DNA from 4 places in the Agrobacterium sp. rho-13.3 genome. Region 2 is predicted to be linked to each of the others. Evidence: predicted binding sites of a transcription regulator. Region 2 holds the regulator's gene; each other region holds the start of a gene.
What was found. Region 2 encodes LexA, which represses DNA repair genes until DNA is damaged. Its sites were predicted from a motif close to TGTTCNNNNTGTGTTCNG; they were not measured.
Positions count from the first base shown of each region.

Region 1: the regulator LexA is predicted to act here: its motif matches at 3,426-3,443, upstream of RMR16_RS14900 (YifB family Mg chelatase-like AAA ATPase).
Region 3: the regulator LexA is predicted to act here: its motif matches at 3,126-3,143, upstream of RMR16_RS09140 (putative DNA modification/repair radical SAM protein).
Region 4: the regulator LexA is predicted to act here: its motif matches at 2,987-3,004, upstream of ruvC (crossover junction endodeoxyribonuclease RuvC).

Region 1 is NZ_CP192774.1:3,066,249-3,070,617, reverse strand. Features, by position in the region: gene RMR16_RS14910 (IS110 family transposase) at 1-178, opposite strand, end outside; gene RMR16_RS14905 (hypothetical protein) at 1,003-1,392, shown strand; gene RMR16_RS14900 (YifB family Mg chelatase-like AAA ATPase) at 1,812-3,344, opposite strand; gene gshB (glutathione synthase) at 3,602-4,369, opposite strand, start outside.
Region 2 is NZ_CP192774.1:1,070,588-1,074,956, reverse strand. Features, by position in the region: gene kdsA (3-deoxy-8-phosphooctulonate synthase) at 12-860, opposite strand; gene lexA (transcriptional repressor LexA) at 1,098-1,817, shown strand; gene RMR16_RS05340 (glutathione S-transferase family protein) at 2,096-2,773, shown strand; gene RMR16_RS05335 (ComEC/Rec2 family competence protein) at 2,811-4,369, opposite strand, start outside.
Region 3 is NZ_CP192774.1:1,832,478-1,836,846, forward strand. Features, by position in the region: gene RMR16_RS09130 (MFS transporter) at 1-360, shown strand, start outside; gene RMR16_RS09135 (UdgX family uracil-DNA binding protein) at 419-1,888, opposite strand; gene RMR16_RS09140 (putative DNA modification/repair radical SAM protein) at 1,888-3,120, opposite strand; gene greA (transcription elongation factor GreA) at 3,346-3,822, shown strand; gene RMR16_RS09150 (glycosyltransferase family 4 protein) at 3,854-4,369, shown strand, end outside.
Region 4 is NZ_CP192774.1:2,143,711-2,148,079, reverse strand. Features, by position in the region: gene RMR16_RS10690 (MBL fold metallo-hydrolase) at 1-281, shown strand, start outside; gene RMR16_RS10685 (pyridoxamine 5'-phosphate oxidase family protein) at 308-811, opposite strand; gene RMR16_RS10680 (YebC/PmpR family DNA-binding transcriptional regulator) at 984-1,730, shown strand; gene RMR16_RS10675 (LLM class flavin-dependent oxidoreductase) at 1,802-2,803, opposite strand; gene ruvC (crossover junction endodeoxyribonuclease RuvC) at 3,046-3,558, shown strand; gene ruvA (Holliday junction branch migration protein RuvA) at 3,583-4,200, shown strand; gene RMR16_RS10660 (AbrB/MazE/SpoVT family DNA-binding domain-containing protein) at 4,255-4,369, shown strand, end outside.

The sequences.
Region 1 (4,369 bases), 1.1 Mb from region 2:
CCTCATAATTGCCGCTGGCCTCAAGGCCGATGCGTGTGACGCCTTCGCTGGCGAAACGGTCAATCAGCCGCTGGTGACCGGCACTGTCATTGCTCTCGCTCAACACCGCTTTCATGCCTTCGATTGCAATATCCAGTCTGTTCTTGGAAACGTCGATACCAGAATGTTTCATGATCATGCGATCCTCTCCGTCGACCCCGCCTTGCGTTCATGCGAACCTAAAGTTCAGACAACCATTCGGGTCCTGTGGGAAAAGGCCAGTCCGATCCGGCTCAGCAACAGCCCTGAAGGCTAAGGTGGCAACGATCCGAAACCAGCCGCACCCAGGAAGCGGCCGCCCCCTCAGTGCGAGGCTATGTTACAACGGTTTTCTTATACAAGGTGGCGCGCAGCGCCCTCGAAGCATCCGGCCCCACGCACTCTGCCCGTAACCCTCGTCCTTCGAGGGTCGCTTCGCTCCCACCTCAGGATGAGGGTTACTGCCGTCGCGCTCTGCATCTTGCATCTCAAATCTTGCCTCATGTCCATGTCAAAAATCCCGGCCTTGCTCGTACCCAAGCTTCGCCGTTCACGCGGCATCATCTGCCCGTGGTGTGATCTTCATTCAGTGTCCATCGCCTGATCGGCCATGGTATGTCGGACGGGGCGCAGAAAGTTGCCTCGTTGGGTAGTATAAAATGGCACCTCTCAGCGCCCCGCTCGGCTGTTGTTGCCGGACAGCAATCCACTTGCCATGGCTGGCAATCCCGGAGGGCGAAGGGGAAACCTTGCCGGAGAACCGGTCGGACATAGCCAAGGTCCAACCCTTCCCATCCGGGTGGCAATATCCTGTTTCCAGAACACCGCCTGCCAGTTCGGCCCCATCTGCCTTCGATTTGCTCCCGCGCCGATAATCAAGGGGCGGGAGGATCGATCCGTTTTTCGCAAAGACGTCCCGCTGCACCAACGGCTGCGGATCGTCCTCGCGATCCGTCCGCGCCGTATCGCTACGGTGCGGGGCAGATGCAGCGTGTTCCTGTGTACCGCCTGACTTTCGCTTCCATCCCGATGGTCGCGTTCGACCACAAGACGATGAGCTGTCGGTACACCCGGCGGCGGTTAAGCCTGTCGGGCATCGGGAAGACAACGCCAGCCGGTCCGCAACCGGCGTCATCCTCCTCCCGTTGCCGCCGGGGGGATTTGCTGTCCGGCCCCGGCGGTGAAGGTTTGCGTAACCCCTTCACCACCAGCACCGATCCCGCCTCGCCGCAACGCCTTGCGGTGTATCCGAGGGCGGAACAGCACCATTGTGCGCGCAGTTTTGGGCGTGTGGAGAAAAGTGCGAAAATTTATTATTACTTCGGTGGTTATTATTATAAAATATTGATTTCATTAAATAATTTATCATATTAGCTATCCATTTCACTCCGGCGACCACTCCAACCTCCGTCATCCCGGACCCGATCCGGGATCCAGTGCCGCGCGTCTGCGCGGCGAGAGACCCTTTGCCGACGCAACGCACGGAGAGGGGTTCTCTCGCCTTGCAGACGCAAGGCGGCTGGACCCCGGATCAGGTCCGGGGTGACGGAGGAGAGGTGGGACCAGCCAAATGATGACATTGAGGGTGGGGGGACGACGGGAAAAACGCCTTTATTGTCGCTGTCAACAGGAGGAGTCTTCTGCCGCGTGGACACGCGGCGCTGGATGCCGAATCGGGTCCGGCATGACGGAGGGATGAAGAAGGCGCACCTTACAGCAATCCAGTCGAGACTATTGCCCGTTCCCAAGACGAGTGGGCTTCTTTGCTTGACGTTTCCGCATATTCCAACCCATCACGCAGCCGCCGTCAGGCGTTCGCCTGCGATGCGGTAGGAGATGGCTTCGGCCAGGTGGATACGGGTGACGGTGGGCTTGTTATCGAGATCGGCCAGGGTCCGGGCGACCTTGAGGATGCGGTGGTAGCCTCGGGCGGAAAATTTCAGTTTTTCGGCAGCATCGCGCAGCAATTGCAGGCCGGGGGCATCGGGTTCGGCGAATTTTTCGATGAGGGCGGTGGAGCAGCGGGCATTGGTGCGGATGCCTCTCAATCCTTCCATCGCATAGCGCTCCTCCTGCGTGTGCCGAGCCGACGCCACACGTTTTGCAACATTGGCGCTGGCTTCCGCCGCCATTGGCCGGATGAGGTCTGCGGCGGAGACGGCGGGGACTTCGATGCGAATATCGATGCGGTCCATCAGCGGGCCGGAAATGCGGGTCTGGTAATCGGTCACGCAACGCGGTCCTCTGGCGCAGGTAAAACCGGGCTCCCCCGCCATGCCGCATTTGCAGGGGTTCATGGCGGCGACAAGCTGGATTTCCGCCGGATAGCTGACCCGGTGATTGGCGCGAGCAATGATGCATTCGCCGGTTTCAAGCGGTTGGCGCAGGGCGTCCAGCGCTTGGGGCGAAAACTCCGGAAACTCATCGAGAAACAAAACACCATGATGGGCAAGCGAGGCTTCGCCCGGTCTGGCACGCAGGCCGCCGCCGACCAAGGCTGCCATGGTGGCGGAATGATGAGGCGTGCGGAACGGGCGGCGATCCGACAATTTGCCGCCCGAAAGCTGACCGGCGATGGAATGCACCATGGACACTTCCAGCAACTCCGCTGCCGACAGCGGCGGCAGAATGGATGGCAGGCGGGAGGCAAGCATGGATTTTCCAGACCCCGGCGGGCCGACCATCAAAAGATTGTGGCCACCGGCAGCGGCCACTTCCAAAGCGCGTTTGGCGCTTTCCTGCCCCTTGATATCGGCAAGGTCCGGCAGGTTTGCGGGATTGGCGCGGATGGCGGGAACCGGACGTGAGAGGCGCTGGGTGCCGCGAAAATGATTGACGAGGGCAATGAGGCTGCGGGGCGCGAGAATGTCGATATCCGCACCAGCCCATGCGGCCTCTCCACCGCTCTCTGCCGGGCAGATGAGGCCTTTGCCTTGAGCGTTGGCACCGATTGCGGCGGGCAACGTGCCGGTGACAGCGCCGATGGTGCCATCCAGATTAAGCTCTCCCAACACGACATAGGCATCGAGCGCATTCGCGGGGATTGCGCCGAGAGCGGCCATCAGGCCAAGGGCGATCGGCAAATCGAAGTGGGAACCTTCCTTGGGCAGATCAGCGGGGGCGAGATTGACCGTGACTTTTTTGGCGGGAAGCGCCAGGCCGGAGGCATGGAGTGCGGCCTGCACCCTCTCGCGGCTTTCGGCCACGGCCTTATCCGGCAGGCCGACGATCTGTATGCCGACCTTGCCGGGTGCGACCATGACCTGTACGTCAACGGGCACACCCTCTATGCCCTGAAATGCCACCGTATTCACCCGCGCGACCATGGCTTGCCCCCAAGCAAGCGGCCAGGGTTTCGCACATGATCTCACGTGTACGTGGCCGCACCTGCAACCTTGCACACAGACGAGAATAAAACAAGAACGGAACGACAGTTATTTCTCGTTCTTGGTGTGTAAAATTGCTTTTGGTTGCAGGTGGTGACGTCAGTGGGCGGGCACTGAAGCCAAGAGTCTTTAGTGATCAAGGAGTTGATCACGCTGGACCCCGGATCAAGTCCGGGGTGACGGCGTGCGGGCTGGAATCAGCCCTGCGCATCGCGTTTGCGCTCAATGGCGTCCCACAGCAAGCTGGCGACGTCTGCGCCGCCGAATTTGCGGGTTTCGCGGATGCCGGTTGGGGAGGTGACGTTGATTTCCGTCATGTAATCGCCAATCACATCAATGCCGACAAAGAGGAAGCCGCGCTCACGAAGGGCTGGGCCGATGCGTTCGCAGATTTCTTTTTCGCGGGCCGTGAGTTCCGTTGGCTCAGGGCGACCGCCGGCGTGCATGTTGGAGCGCGCGTCGTTTTCCGCAGGCACACGGTTGATCGCACCGACCGGCTCTCCATCCACCAGCAGGATGCGCTTGTCGCCCTTGCGGACATCCGGCAGATATTGCTGGGCGATATAGGGTTCACGGAACATCTGACCGAACATTTCCAGAAGCGAGGAGAAGTTGCGGTCATCACGGGTGGAGTGGAACACGCCAGCGCCGCCATTGCCGTACAAAGGCTTGAGGATGATATCGCCCATTTCTTCCCGGAAGCGGGCAATTTCGGTCACGTCCTTGGTGATCAACGTGGCGGGCATGAGGTCTGCGAATTCGGTGACGAAAATCTTTTCCGGTGAATTGCGCACCCATGCCGGATCATTCACCACCAGCGTTTTGGGGTGAATGCGCTCCAGCAGATGCGTGGAGGTAATATAAGCCATGTCGAAGGGCGGATCCTGGCGCAGATGGATGACATCCATGGTGGACAGGTCGATGCGCTCCGGTTCAGACAGAGAAAAATGATCACCCTTGATATC
Region 2 (4,369 bases):
GCCAAAACCCGTCACACCGCCTTGGCGATGTTGTCAAAGGCCAGCAGCTTTTCCAGCAGCTTCGGCATATCCTTCAAATGCACCATGTTCGGGCCATCGGACGGCGCATTGTCCGGGTCTTCGTGAGTCTCCACGAACAGACCGGCCACACCCACAGCGATAGCGGCACGCGAAAGCGTTTCCACGAATTCCCGCTGTCCACCGCTGGAGCCGCCCTGCCCGCCGGGCTGCTGCACGGAGTGAGTCGCATCGAAAACAACAGGCGCGCCGAGCGATGCCATGATCGGCAAGGAACGCATATCCGAAACGAGTGTATTGTAGCCGAACGATGCGCCGCGTTCGCACAGCAGCACATTCGGGTTGCCGCTATCGTTCAGCTTGGCCAGCACGTTCTTCATATCCCAAGGCGCTAGAAACTGGCCTTTTTTGACATTGATGACACGTCCTGTCTTCGCTGCCGCAACCAGAAGGTCCGTCTGGCGACTGAGGAACGCAGGGATTTGCAGAACATCGACAACCGGCGCAACGGCGGCGCATTGCTCTTCCGTGTGAATATCCGTCAAAACCGGAAAGCCGAACTGCGTCTTCAATTCAGCAAAAACGTCGAGCGCCTTATCGATGCCAATGCCGCGCTGACCGGAAAGAGAGGTGCGATTCGCTTTATCGAAAGAGGACTTATAGACCAGCCCGATACCCAGCTTGCCGCACAGTTCCGCCAGTGTTTCGGCAATCATGAAAGCATGATCACGGCTTTCCATCTGGCATGGCCCGGCTATCAATGTGAAGCGCTCGGCATTGGAGAAAGACACAGCACCGGCACCCTCGCCCGCAACCACTTTCAGATTATTCGTCACACTCATCGTCTTTCCTCGGAAGCAAACGGGTATTATTACAGGCGCAAGCCAATAATCGGCCCCTTATCTCAGACTGGCAACGCACTTAGCAGCAAGCCATGGTGCCAGCAAGTTACTCGTCAACGGGGCGCCGATCCATACTTCACCGAATTTTAAGGGATTGCAGAACACATATGGAACATATAGTGTTCGTTCTGTATTTGTTTCGCGAATCTTCGCCTCGAATCCCAAGGGTGCTTCTTCATGCTCACGCGCAAACAGCAGGAATTGCTTCTTTTCATTCACGAGCGAATGAAGGAGTCCGGTGTACCGCCTTCTTTTGATGAAATGAAGGATGCACTCGATCTTGCGTCGAAGTCCGGCATTCATCGGCTGATTACAGCCCTTGAAGAGCGCGGGTTTATTCGCCGGCTACCGAATCGCGCTCGCGCGCTGGAAGTCATCAAATTGCCCGAGGCTTATTCACCGAGCATCAAGCCACAGCGCGGGTTTTCCCCAAGCGTGATTGAAGGCAGCCTTGGTAAACCGAAGGCAGTCGAGCCTGCGCCTCCGAAGCCCTCGAATGATAGTGTTTTGAACGCCGTCAGCGTCCCTGTTATGGGCCGTATCGCGGCGGGCGTACCGATTTCCGCCATCCAGAACAACACCCACGATGTCGTCGTTCCGATGGATATGCTGGGTTCGGGTGAGCATTATGCGCTTGAAGTTAAAGGCGATTCGATGATCGAAGCCGGTATTTTCGACGGCGATACGGTCATTATTCGCGACGGAAGCACAGCCAATCCGGGTGATATTGTCGTAGCCCTCGTCGATGACGAAGAAGCAACCCTCAAGCGCTTCCGCCGCAAAGGTGCATCGATCGCGCTTGAAGCGGCAAACCCTGCATATGAAACCCGGATTTTTGGACCTGACCGGGTGAAGATTCAAGGTAAGCTGGTGGGTCTTATCCGTCGCTATCACTAAGTGATTTGACGTTTTTGCTGCTTTTCCAGCAGTTTTAGCGAAGATTTTCATTCGCATTTGATTGGGTGAAAGATATTCGTTAGCTGGCTCACGAATTTACCGCAATGCTTTTGGTTTGTGAGTGCGGCACGTGAAAAAAGTGGCGTGTTTTTCTGACGTTTTGTTTTGAAAGCGTGAAACCTTCAAACATCAAATAATTTCAAGCGAGCCATTAGGCGGAATGCATGTGTCATTGAGTTTTCCTGCGCTAGTACAGTGGTGCAACCGAGGGAATTGACGTGTACGACCTTTATATCGCCAACAAAAACTACTCCTCCTGGTCATTACGGCCTTGGGTATTACTGCGGACGCTCGATATTCCGTTCAACGAAAAGCTGATGCCGTTTGGCAGTTCGAACCATGACTTCTCGACATTTTCACCAACGGCAAGAGTTCCTTGCCTTGTCCAGAGTGATTTGACGGTATGGGATTCGCTGTCGATCATCGAGTATCTGGCAGAGCGGCATAAGGGCGTCTGGTCGGACAATGCGAAAGCGCGTGCATGGTCTCGTTCTGCTGCTGCCGAAATGCATTCCGGCTTTCAGGCATTGCGTAACGATCACCCCATGAGTGTTGGTCTTCGCATCCGTCCAGCCGCAATGAGTCAAAGCTTGCAGAAAGACATTTCGCGTGTCGACGCGCTTTGGCAGCAAGGTCTGGAATTGTTCGGCGGACCGTTTTTGGCCGGTGAGCAGTTCACAGCCGTGGACGCGTTTTTCTGCCCGGTGGTTTTTCGCTTTCAGACCTACGGAACGCCACTGTCTGCCGCCTCAGAGCATTACAAAACCAATATCCTGTCCTTAACCGCAATGCAGGAATGGCAAGACGCAGCCTTGCAGGAGACATGGCGTGACCCGGAGCATGAGGCCGAGGCAAAAGCTGCCGGAGAGTGGACAGAGGATCTGCGCGGGAAATAGTGCCAGGAGCCAGTTTGTCTTCGTTGGCACCACAACATCATCGCGGTGTGAGAGATAGAAGCTTTTCGATGTGAACTGGTATTGCCGTATCGAAACTCTCACGGCGCCAATTATAGCTACGGTGCATGGTCCAGGGGCGATCTGAGCCATACATCGCCGCGGTCGCTTGAAGAACGGGTTGGCCTTTCTCACCAAGCCAGATTTCCATGGAACCTGTTCGCCGCAATGTATCCCGGCTAATGAGGATCGCCCCTGACCTGCATGTGTCAAACGGTGTTCTGCGCGCCATCACCACAATATCGGCGATGTCGCAAGCCACTCCAGTCAGAGCCGTATCGGTAATGACGGCGACGGTTGCTCCTTTTGCGGACCGTGCAATGCACCACATGTCTTTGCGACAGGTGAAAACATCCGGTTTGGATAGAGCGGCCAGCATTTCTTTTTTGTGTTTCGCTCTCTCGGCTTCACTCATGCCAAATGACCGTGTCCCATCGTTGTCCGCCTCACTGTCGGTATCGTCACCGGCGGGTGACTTTTTTACCTTGAGCATTTCAGGTGGCCTGTGACGATCCGGCAAAGGCAGTGCCCTCGCCCATTGATCGTATATGAAACCGGAGGCACGCGGCTTTGTCGATGCAACGGCATCTGTCGATAACAGCGCGACAAGCGACGTGTCTTCATAGATCAGCAGGTCCGGTTTGCTGCGCCATTGCTCCGTGAGCAACATTACGAATCCGGCAGCAATAAACGGCAAGCCTATGAAGGCAAGTCGTGTTCGCAACAGCGCTACCAGCAGAAATCCTGTGGTCGAAACGGCGAGAAACCAGCCATTCTGGCGACCGATTGTGGTGTCGCCACCCCAACTCGAAACGGTTTTGGCAATATCGATGACAACGGCCATGCCGTAACCCATGACTTTGATGAACGGAGCGTCCAGCCCAAACGGCATCAGCAACATTCCGACCAAAGCAAAAGGCATGACGATCAGTGACATGACTGGCATGGCGGCAAGGTTGGCGGCCAGCCCAAAGGCGGTGATGCGATGAAAATGCTCTATAGAGTAGATCGCGGTCGAAATGCCACCGATCAGGGACGTGATGACGACACCGCCAATAATGGTGCCAAACTTGAAAGCAACCGACAACCACCAAGGGGGCGTTGCGATGACAAGTCTGTCGCGCTCACTCCGCCATCTGCTCCAGAATGCATATCCTGAAACAAGCGCAAGCGTTGCCGCAAATGACATCTGAAAACTCGGTCCCATCACCTCATGCGGAGACAAAATGACGATGACGATTGCCGATAGCGCGACATTGCGCAGGCTGATCGATGGCCTGTCGACCAGAACGGCGATGAGCATGATCGACATCATCAGCCATGCCCGTTCAGCAGACACCGCGAAACCGGAAATGAGGTAGTATGCCAGCGTCATGAGCAGCGCGGCGAAAGCCGATATTTTCTTGACGGGCCAGCGTTGGGAAAAGCCGGGAAACAGACTAAAAATCGTGCGCATTCCGACGAAAAAAATCCCAGAGGCCAGCGCCATGTTCAACCCGGAAATGGCGACGATGTGGGCCAGTCCGGAAACGCGCAACG
Region 3 (4,369 bases), 760 kb from region 2:
GGATCGGCCTCCGCCATCTCTGAAACCAGCGCAGAATTCGGCGGTGCTTTGGGCGTGGCACTGCTTGGCAGTCTTGGAACCGTGTTTTACCGCATGACCATGGCAGGCGTTGACCTCACCGGTCTTACCGAAAGTCAGGCCCATGCCGTTTCCGCGACACTGGCCGGAGCCGTGGAGACTGCAAAAGCTTTGGGCGGCACCACGGAACCAGCCTGGCTGGAACCCGCACGAAACGGCTTTTCGCTCGGCTTTGCCGCTTGCTGCCTGCTGGCATCCGTAACCCTGCTTTTGCTGGCCATGGTTGCCCGCAAGGTCTACGCAACAGCACATATCGATGAAACCGCCGTGGGCACCCATTAACGTATCGGGTACCCACGTCGGCAAACTCGTTCAAGAGCGGCGGCGTCTCGGATTGGATCTATCCGGAGGCTTCAAGATGCAGAGCCATGTCCCGCACCAATTTCATATCTGCCTGAAACCGTTTCAATTCTTGCGCTTTTCGGACCTCATCTGGAATGCGCAGCAGGTAGGACGGATGGACTGTCACAAACAGCGTCCGCCCCGCCTCCATCGGCATTGGTTTTCCACGCAAATCCGATATTTTTTCATTCATACCGGTCAGTGAGAACACAGCAGTTGCTCCCATGGCAACGATCAGCTTGGGTTGCACCAGGTCCATCTCGCGCGTCAGCCACCAGCGGCAACGCTGCACTTCGCCCGCATCCGGGCGCTGGTGGATACGTTTCTTGCCACGCGCCTCATATTTGAAATGTTTGACGGCATTGGTGACATAAAGTTTCTCACGCGCCATGCCGGTCTCACCCAGCACTTGATCGAACACTTTGCCTGCGGGGCCAACGAACGGACGCCCCGCAAGATCTTCGACATCACCGGGTTGCTCACCGACAATCATAACATCTGCGTTTGACTGTCCTTCGCCAAACACTGTTTGCGTAGCCTTGCAATGCAACGGACAAAGCGTGCAGCTTTGCGCCTCGTGTTTCAAACCTTCCAGTGTATCGGCATCTGGCAAAACCGGCGCGGCAACGTTTTCTGCCGCCGCTTGCAGCCGATGATGAAAGAGCTGTGGCTCTGATGCGGCTTTTGCGGCCATCTCCAGCACCCGCGCTTCGGCACCCAAAATCAATTCCGGAATAAGGTCTGCCTCCGGCAGATTTTTCCAGTATTTCTTGGGCATTTCCGATGTCATCGCTTTGATCTTCAACCGTGCCGGATTGAAAATATTGGCATAATAGGTGCGCCAGAGATCCTCGGTCTCATCGTTGAGAACCCGCTTTTCCGCCGCCATCCGCGACGTCTCAAGCGTCTGTCCATCCCACCGCGCAAAACCCTTTGGTGTAGCGATAAACCAATCCATATCGGTAAATCGGCGCTGGAAAAATGACGCCTTGCGCTCGACAATAAAATGGTCCGGCTCAAACCACGCAACAAAGCGCCGCCGTCCGACCTCCCCTTCCGGCAAATCCACTTCCTTGAAGCGCACAAATGCCGTCATCTTGTGACTGTCGCGGCGAACGGATTTCTCCAGTTTGCGCGCCTCTGCCACATCCGAATCAGACTTGAATTGCAGCAGCGCCCGATCCTGAACCAGCCGCCACAAAAGGCGGTAAAGCAGCGCAAAACGTGCGGGATCGCTGTGACAGATAACGGTTTGGGCAAGTGGTACAAAAGACGACGGCACGCTGATATTGGCTGTACTGTCGAAGGACGGAACCGCATCTCCCTCTTCAAATCCCAGCAGGCCAGATTCTTCGCTGTGAAGTCGCCAGTCGATCTCCCGCGGTGAGACATGTGCGGCAAGAAAAGCCCGTGCAGCGTTGCGCCACTCGGCAAAATCTCCTCGTCCCTCCAGCGTAACCCGATACATTACAGCAACGATAGCTGTTCCGGCTGCGGTGCAAACATGGCCCGCAAATCCGGTCGTTCCGTTAATTTCCCCGGCGTCCACCCTTGCGCAACGATGAACGCTTTCACCTTTTTCAAAGACACGCCAAACTTCGCGACGTCTTCCAATCTCAACTGCCGAAACCGCCGCGATGACAAAATGGAACTGACCGTTTTGGTGCCAAAACCGGGAACACGCAGCAGGTTTTCGCGATCGGCCTTGTTCACATCCACCGGAAAATGCTGACGGTTTGCCAGTGCCCAAGCCAGCTTCGGATCAATATCGAGATCCAGCATCCCATCCTGCTGCGTGGAGGTGATTTCGGCGATATCAAAACCATAGAATCGGTAAAGCCAGTCGGCCTGATAAAGCCGATGCTCCCGCATCAAAGGCGGCTTGATGAGCGGCAGATTTTTCGACGAATCGGGAATTGGGCTGAACGCGGAATAATAGACGCGCCGCAACCCGTAACTGCCATAAAGGCGCGAACTGGTGGAGAGAATCGTGCTGTCACTGGCCCCGTCCGCACCAACAATCATCTGCGTGCTTTGGCCAGCCGGCGCAAATTTCCTGACCCGCTTCGTCTGCAATGTTGGCTCCCCCGCCTCCTCTATTTTCAGACGAATATCAGCCATGGATTTGCGAATATTGACGGGCTGTTTTTCCGGCGCAAACCGCCCAATACCGCTGTCGGTGGGCAATTCGATATTGATCGACAATCGATCCGCATAAAGCCCCGCCTCCTCCACCAAACGCGCCGATGCTTCGGGAATGGATTTGAGGTGAATGTAGCCGCGAAACCCATGCGTTACCCGCAGCTCCCGCGCCACACGAACCAGTTCTTCCATCGTGTGATCGGATGAGCGAATGATACCGGAGGACAAAAACAGTCCTTCAATGTAATTGCGCCGATAAAACTCGAGTGTCAGCCACACCACTTCTTCCACTGTAAAGCGCGCCCGCTCGACATTGCTGGAAGACCGATTGATGCAATAAGCGCAATCATAAATGCAGAAATTGGTGAGCAAGATTTTCAGAAGGGAAATACAGCGCCCATCTGGCGCATATGCATGACAAATGCCAGACCCTTCCGTGGACCCCAACCCGCCGGATGCGGATGAATTACGCTTTGTCGTGCCACTGGAGGCGCACGACGCATCATATTTCGCCGCATCGGAAAGAACCGCCAGTCTTTCTTTTATTGACTTTTTCATAGTAATGTTCACTATATGTTCTTGCATTGACTGTCAATCTGCGATTAAAAATAGGCCTATTGGTTTCAACTAGGGTTTGGCGGTTTCAAATTTTCTGGCAATTTGCGACGGTCTTCTGATATAGTCGCAGCAATTGTGATTTTGACATGGTTCCGAAGTTTTGCTCCGGAACCTGTTTCTTTTTGTGTCTGCGGGTGCCGCAGTTTGAATGCGAAGGACTAAAAAATGGTAGAAAAAGTACCGATGACTCAGAGTGGCTTCGTCAAGCTACAGGAAGAACTTCGCTGGCGTCAGCAGGAAGAGCGTCCACGAATCATCGAGGCAATTGCCGAAGCGCGCGCCCATGGCGACCTGTCCGAAAACGCAGAATATCACGCAGCCAAGGAAGCGCAGAGCCACAATGAGGGCCGCGTTGGCGAGCTTGAAGATCTGACAGCCCGCGCCGAAGTCATCGACCTGTCGAAGATGTCCGGTACGACGATCAAGTTTGGTGCGACGATCAAACTCGTGGATGAAGATTCCAAAGAACAGAAGACGTACCAGATCGTTGGCGATCAGGAAGCCGACGTCAAGCAGGGCCGTATTTCTATTTCCTCGCCTATCGCCCGTGCGCTGATTGGCAAGGAAGTTGGCGATAGCATTGAGGTGAATGCACCCGGCGGTTCACGCGGCTACGAAATTCTTTCCCTCACCTGGGGCTGATAAGCCGCATATTTCCCGCGAGATGCCGAATTTGCCCTATGTCGATATACGCGATGTCCGCGTGCTTGCTCCCAATTTCAAGCGCAGGCTTTCGGGCGTGACATCCACCATCATCCAGCTTTTGCCGATCCAGAATCGGCAAGGGCAAAAGGTTGCCGCTATCGGACCCGGCCTGCCGCAAAGCCTGCCGCATGTTCGTTTCCGCGACCTTTGGAGGCTGTGGCAGTTCGGACCGGATCACAAGCCGCGCGTCTGGCATGCGCGGCGCAACATCGAAATGCTGCCCGGCCTCATCCTGCGCGATATTTTGCGCATGAAGCTGAAACTGGTGTTCACTTCCGCATCACAACGCAAGCACAGCGGCTGGACGAAATTTCTGATTTCAAAAATGGACGCGGTCATCGCCACCAGCAGCAAAACGGCATCCTATCTGGACGTGCAAAGCACCGTCATCATGCATGGCATAGACACCGAGCGCTTCTCGCCGCCCGCCGACAAGGCTGAGGCGAAACGCACGCTCGGCCTTGATCCTCATCAGAAATACGTT
Region 4 (4,369 bases), 1.1 Mb from region 2:
ATGAGTTGACCGAAACGCAATATGCGCAAATCGGGCGTCTGGATGTATTGATGGTGCCGGTGGATGGTGGGTTGACGATGGGGTCGGACAGTATGAGCCGGATCGTCAAACGGCTGCGCTCTGCGCTGATTTTGCCGATGCATCAGCCGAGCGCCTTGGAGCAATTCCTCTCGACATTCGGTGCGCAGTTCAAGATTGCCTACGCTAGCGATACCATCATCAGAGTGTCCATGAAAAACCTTCCCCGCCAACCACAAATCCTCGTGCCGAAAGGCATGTGAATTGGCGTTTGACGGGGAAGAGTAGCTTAGGCGAATGCCAGGTGCTGTCTGACGCCGACATCTGGCGTCTTATCATCCGTCAAATTGGCCTTGGCGATTTCCCAGCCGAATTTCAGGGTGCTGTCTGTGGAGGCCCAGATGTCTGCGTCATCCACATGCAAGGCGAGCATTGTCAGCTGCGGATCATTCTTGCCGTGTTCGTACCAGGCAGCGGTGACGGAATTCCAGTATTCTTCGATCTTGGCTTTGTCATCGCGCACCTCCAGCTTGCCCGACAGGGAAGCGTGATAGTCGTGATCCTTGCCCACGACGCAGAAATGCGCGCGTGCACCGGATTTCAAAGATTGCACAAGATGTGAATCCTTCTTGGTATAAAACCAGATTGTATTTGTTTTGGGGTCGGCGTGCGGCGCCATTGGCTGCATGTGGCTATGGAGACCCTCAAGACCAAGCATGCCAGCGTGCAAGGAATTAATCTCGTCCCAAAGCTGACGGGCAGGGGCTTCGCGTGCTTCACTCAGACTGACCATGAAATCGTCTCCTTACAGTTTCTCGTTGTTTCATAATCAAAACGACGGGAGGACATTTCCGTTCCTTCGAAAGATCGCAACGCGCTTTAGAAGCGATGTTACGGGCTTGAACAGCCGGGCTATCGCAATTATAAGGCCCACAATCCAAACAAACGATCCGATCAGGGGTGCCATGGCTGGCCATTCACAGTTCAAAAACATCATGCATCGTAAGGGAAAACAGGATTCGATCCGTTCGAAGATGTTTTCCAAGCTTGCGCGTGAAATCACCGTCGCTGCCAAGTCTGGCTTGCCGGATGTGACCATGAATGCGGCGTTGCGTCTGGCGGTGCAAAACGCCAAGGCGCAATCGATGCCGAAGGACAACATCGACCGCGCCATCAAGAAGGCGTCGGGTGCTGATGCTGAAAACTACGATTACGTACGTTACGAAGGCTACGGCCCCGGTGGCACGGCGGTTATCGTTGAAGCGCTGACTGACAACCGCAACCGCACAGCCTCCAACGTCCGCTCCATCTTCACCAAGGCTGGCGGCGCATTGGGCGAAACCGGATCAGTGTCCTTCTCCTTCGACCGCGTCGGTGAAATTACCTACAAGGTGGGCGTGGGCGATGCTGACACGGTGATGGAGGCGGCCATCGAAGCCGGTGCCGACGACGTTGAATCCAGCGAAGATGGCCACACGATCATCTGCGGTTTTGAAGCGATGAACGAGGTGTCCAAAGCGCTGGAAGGCGTGCTGGGCGAAGCTGATAGCGTCAAGTCCATCTGGAAGGCGCAGAACACCGTGCCGGTCGATGAAGAAAAAGCACAATCGCTGATGAAGCTTATCGACAACCTTGAAGACGATGATGACGTGCAGAACGTCTATTCGAACTTCGAAGTTTCTGAGGAAGTTCTGGCGAAGCTTTCTGCCTGATTTTTAAGGCAAGAATATTCGCTTACAGTTCGTGTATTGGCCCCGGCAGCGATGCTCCGGGGCCTTTGCTTTCAGGCCGCTATTTTCAATCCACCACGCACCTCTGAGAAAACCTCGACGGAGCGCAGGCGTTTTTCAATGCTGTGGATGGGCATGGAGATAATCAGTTCATCTGCGCCAGTGTCGGAAAGAAAGTCAGCCAGTTTCCGCTCGATTGTGGCGTGCGAGCCGACGGTTGCATATCGCAGCGTGTGATCGACAGTAATGCGCTCCATATCACTCCAGTGACCGTCCATGCTTTCCACGGGCTTTGGAAACTGGGTGCGGACATTTTTGCGCAGATTGACGAATTGCTGCTGCGCGGACGTGAAGAGATATTCCGCTTCCTCATCCGTATCGGCACCTACGCCCATCACGCCGACCATCACGTATGGCTTTTGCAGTGTTGCCGACGGCTGGAAGCGTTCGCGGTAGATGGCGATGGCATCCATCAACATATCCGGCGCAAAGTGTGAAGCGAAGGAATAGGGCAGGCCAAAGGCAGCGGCCAAATGGGCGCTGTACACGCTGGAGCCAAGCAGGAAAATCGGCACATGAGAATTCATGCCCGGCACGGCCAGAATGGCCTGATCCGGTTCCGGTTCGCCGAGATAGCGCTGTAATTCAACGATATCGTGCGGGAAGTTTTCGGCACCGGCATCCAGATTGCGGCGAAGCGCGCGGGCGGTGCGCATGTCCGTTCCCGGTGCGCGACCAAGGCCCAGATCGACACGGCCCGGCAGCAGGGCGGCCAGGGTGCCAAACTGTTCGGCAATGACCAGCGGTGAGTGGTTTGGCAGCATGATACCGCCGGAACCGACTCGAATGCGTGATGTGGCAGCACCGACATGGGCAATAACGAGCGATGTCGCGGCGCTGGCAATGCCCGGCATGCCGTGATGTTCTGCAAGCCAGATGCGCTCATAGCCGTGTTCTTCGGCCTTGATGGCCATGCGGCGAGAGTTTTCAAGCGCCTTGCTCGCGTTTTCGCCCTCACCGATGGGAGAGAGGTCGAGAATGGAAAAGGGAATCATAGGACGCTCCTCAGCGCTTTATCGTGTTTATCCCGATGTAAGTTGCACTGCGGAATTTGCCAGTGCAGTCGCGTCGAATTGATCGTGGTGTCAGAAAAACTTGTTCTTCGGCGGGCGAGAAAACATCGGAACTCCGATGAAAAGGTCTTAACCTTTGGCAGCCAACGCCTTTCCATTGAGGGATGTTGTCGTTTTGTTCACTTATCGCTGGCAGGTTTTGTCACTCAAGGATAGGGTGAAGCATGCAGAACGCGATTCGAATTATCGGGATTGATCCGGGGCTGAGGCGAATGGGCTGGGGCATCATAGAAACGCTGGGCAACAGCCTGCGTTTTGTGGCGTCTGGAACAGTCACGTCCGATGGCGATATGGATCTGGCCTCGCGCCTTTGCCAGTTGCATGATGGCTTGGCGGAAATCGTGCATTCGCATCAGCCCGATGAAGCGGCGGTAGAACAGACCTTCGTGAACAAGGACGCTGTGGCGACGTTGAAGCTGGGGCAGGCGCGTGGCATTGCGATGCTGGTTCCGGCGCGGGCGGGCTTGCCGGTGTCGGAATATGCACCGAATGCCGTCAAAAAATCCGTGATCGGCGTGGGTCATGGCGACAAGAAGCAAATCCACATGATGCTGAAAATCCTGATGCCCAAGGCCGAATTCAAGGGCAATGACGCGGCGGATGCTCTGGCAATTGCCATTTGCCACGCTCACAATCGCGTCAGCGACCGGATGCGGCGCGTTCTGGCCGCCAGCTAATTTTTTTATATTGAAAGCGTCATGATGATCGGGAAACTCAAAGGCACAATCGATGAAATCGGCGACGACCATGTGCTCGTCGATGTGCATGGCGTGTGTTACGTCGCGCATTGTTCGGCGCGCACCTTGTCGCGGCTCGGGTCTGCGGGGGAAGCCGTCGTGCTTTTCATCGAAACCTATGTGCGCGAAGACCAGTTGAAGCTTTTCGGTTTCACCACTGCGTTGGAGCGGGAGTGGTTCAACCTGCTGCAAAGCGTGCAAGGTGTGGGCTCCAAGGTCGCACTGGCGGTGCTTTCGACTTTGACGCCATCCGAACTGGCCAATGCTATCGCGCTCCAGGACAAGGTTGTTGTGTCGCGTGCGCCGGGTGTCGGCCCCAAAGTGGCGATCCGTATCGTGACGGAGCTTCGCAACAAGGCTCCTGCATTTGCGGGTGAAGCATCGGGCGCCATTGGATTCAAACAGGAACTGAGCGAAGGGGTAGCGCCTGCACCCGTTGCCGATGCCGTGTCTGCGCTGACCAATCTCGGTTATTCCCGCGACCAAGCCGCAAACGCCGTTGCCGCAGCATTGAAAAATGGCGGTGAGGGTGCCGATAGCGCCAAGTTGATCCGGCTTGGTTTGAAGGAGCTTTCGCGGTGAATCCTTGCTATTTTTCACATTCCTTACTATTGTGAAAATGTAAGGAGCGATCGAATGAATGTCTTTTATGGAACGATGACATCAAAAGGCCAGACCACGGTGCCTGCCGAAGTGAGGGAGCTTCTGAGTTTGAAATCAGGAGACCGTATTCGCTATGTTGTGCGCAATG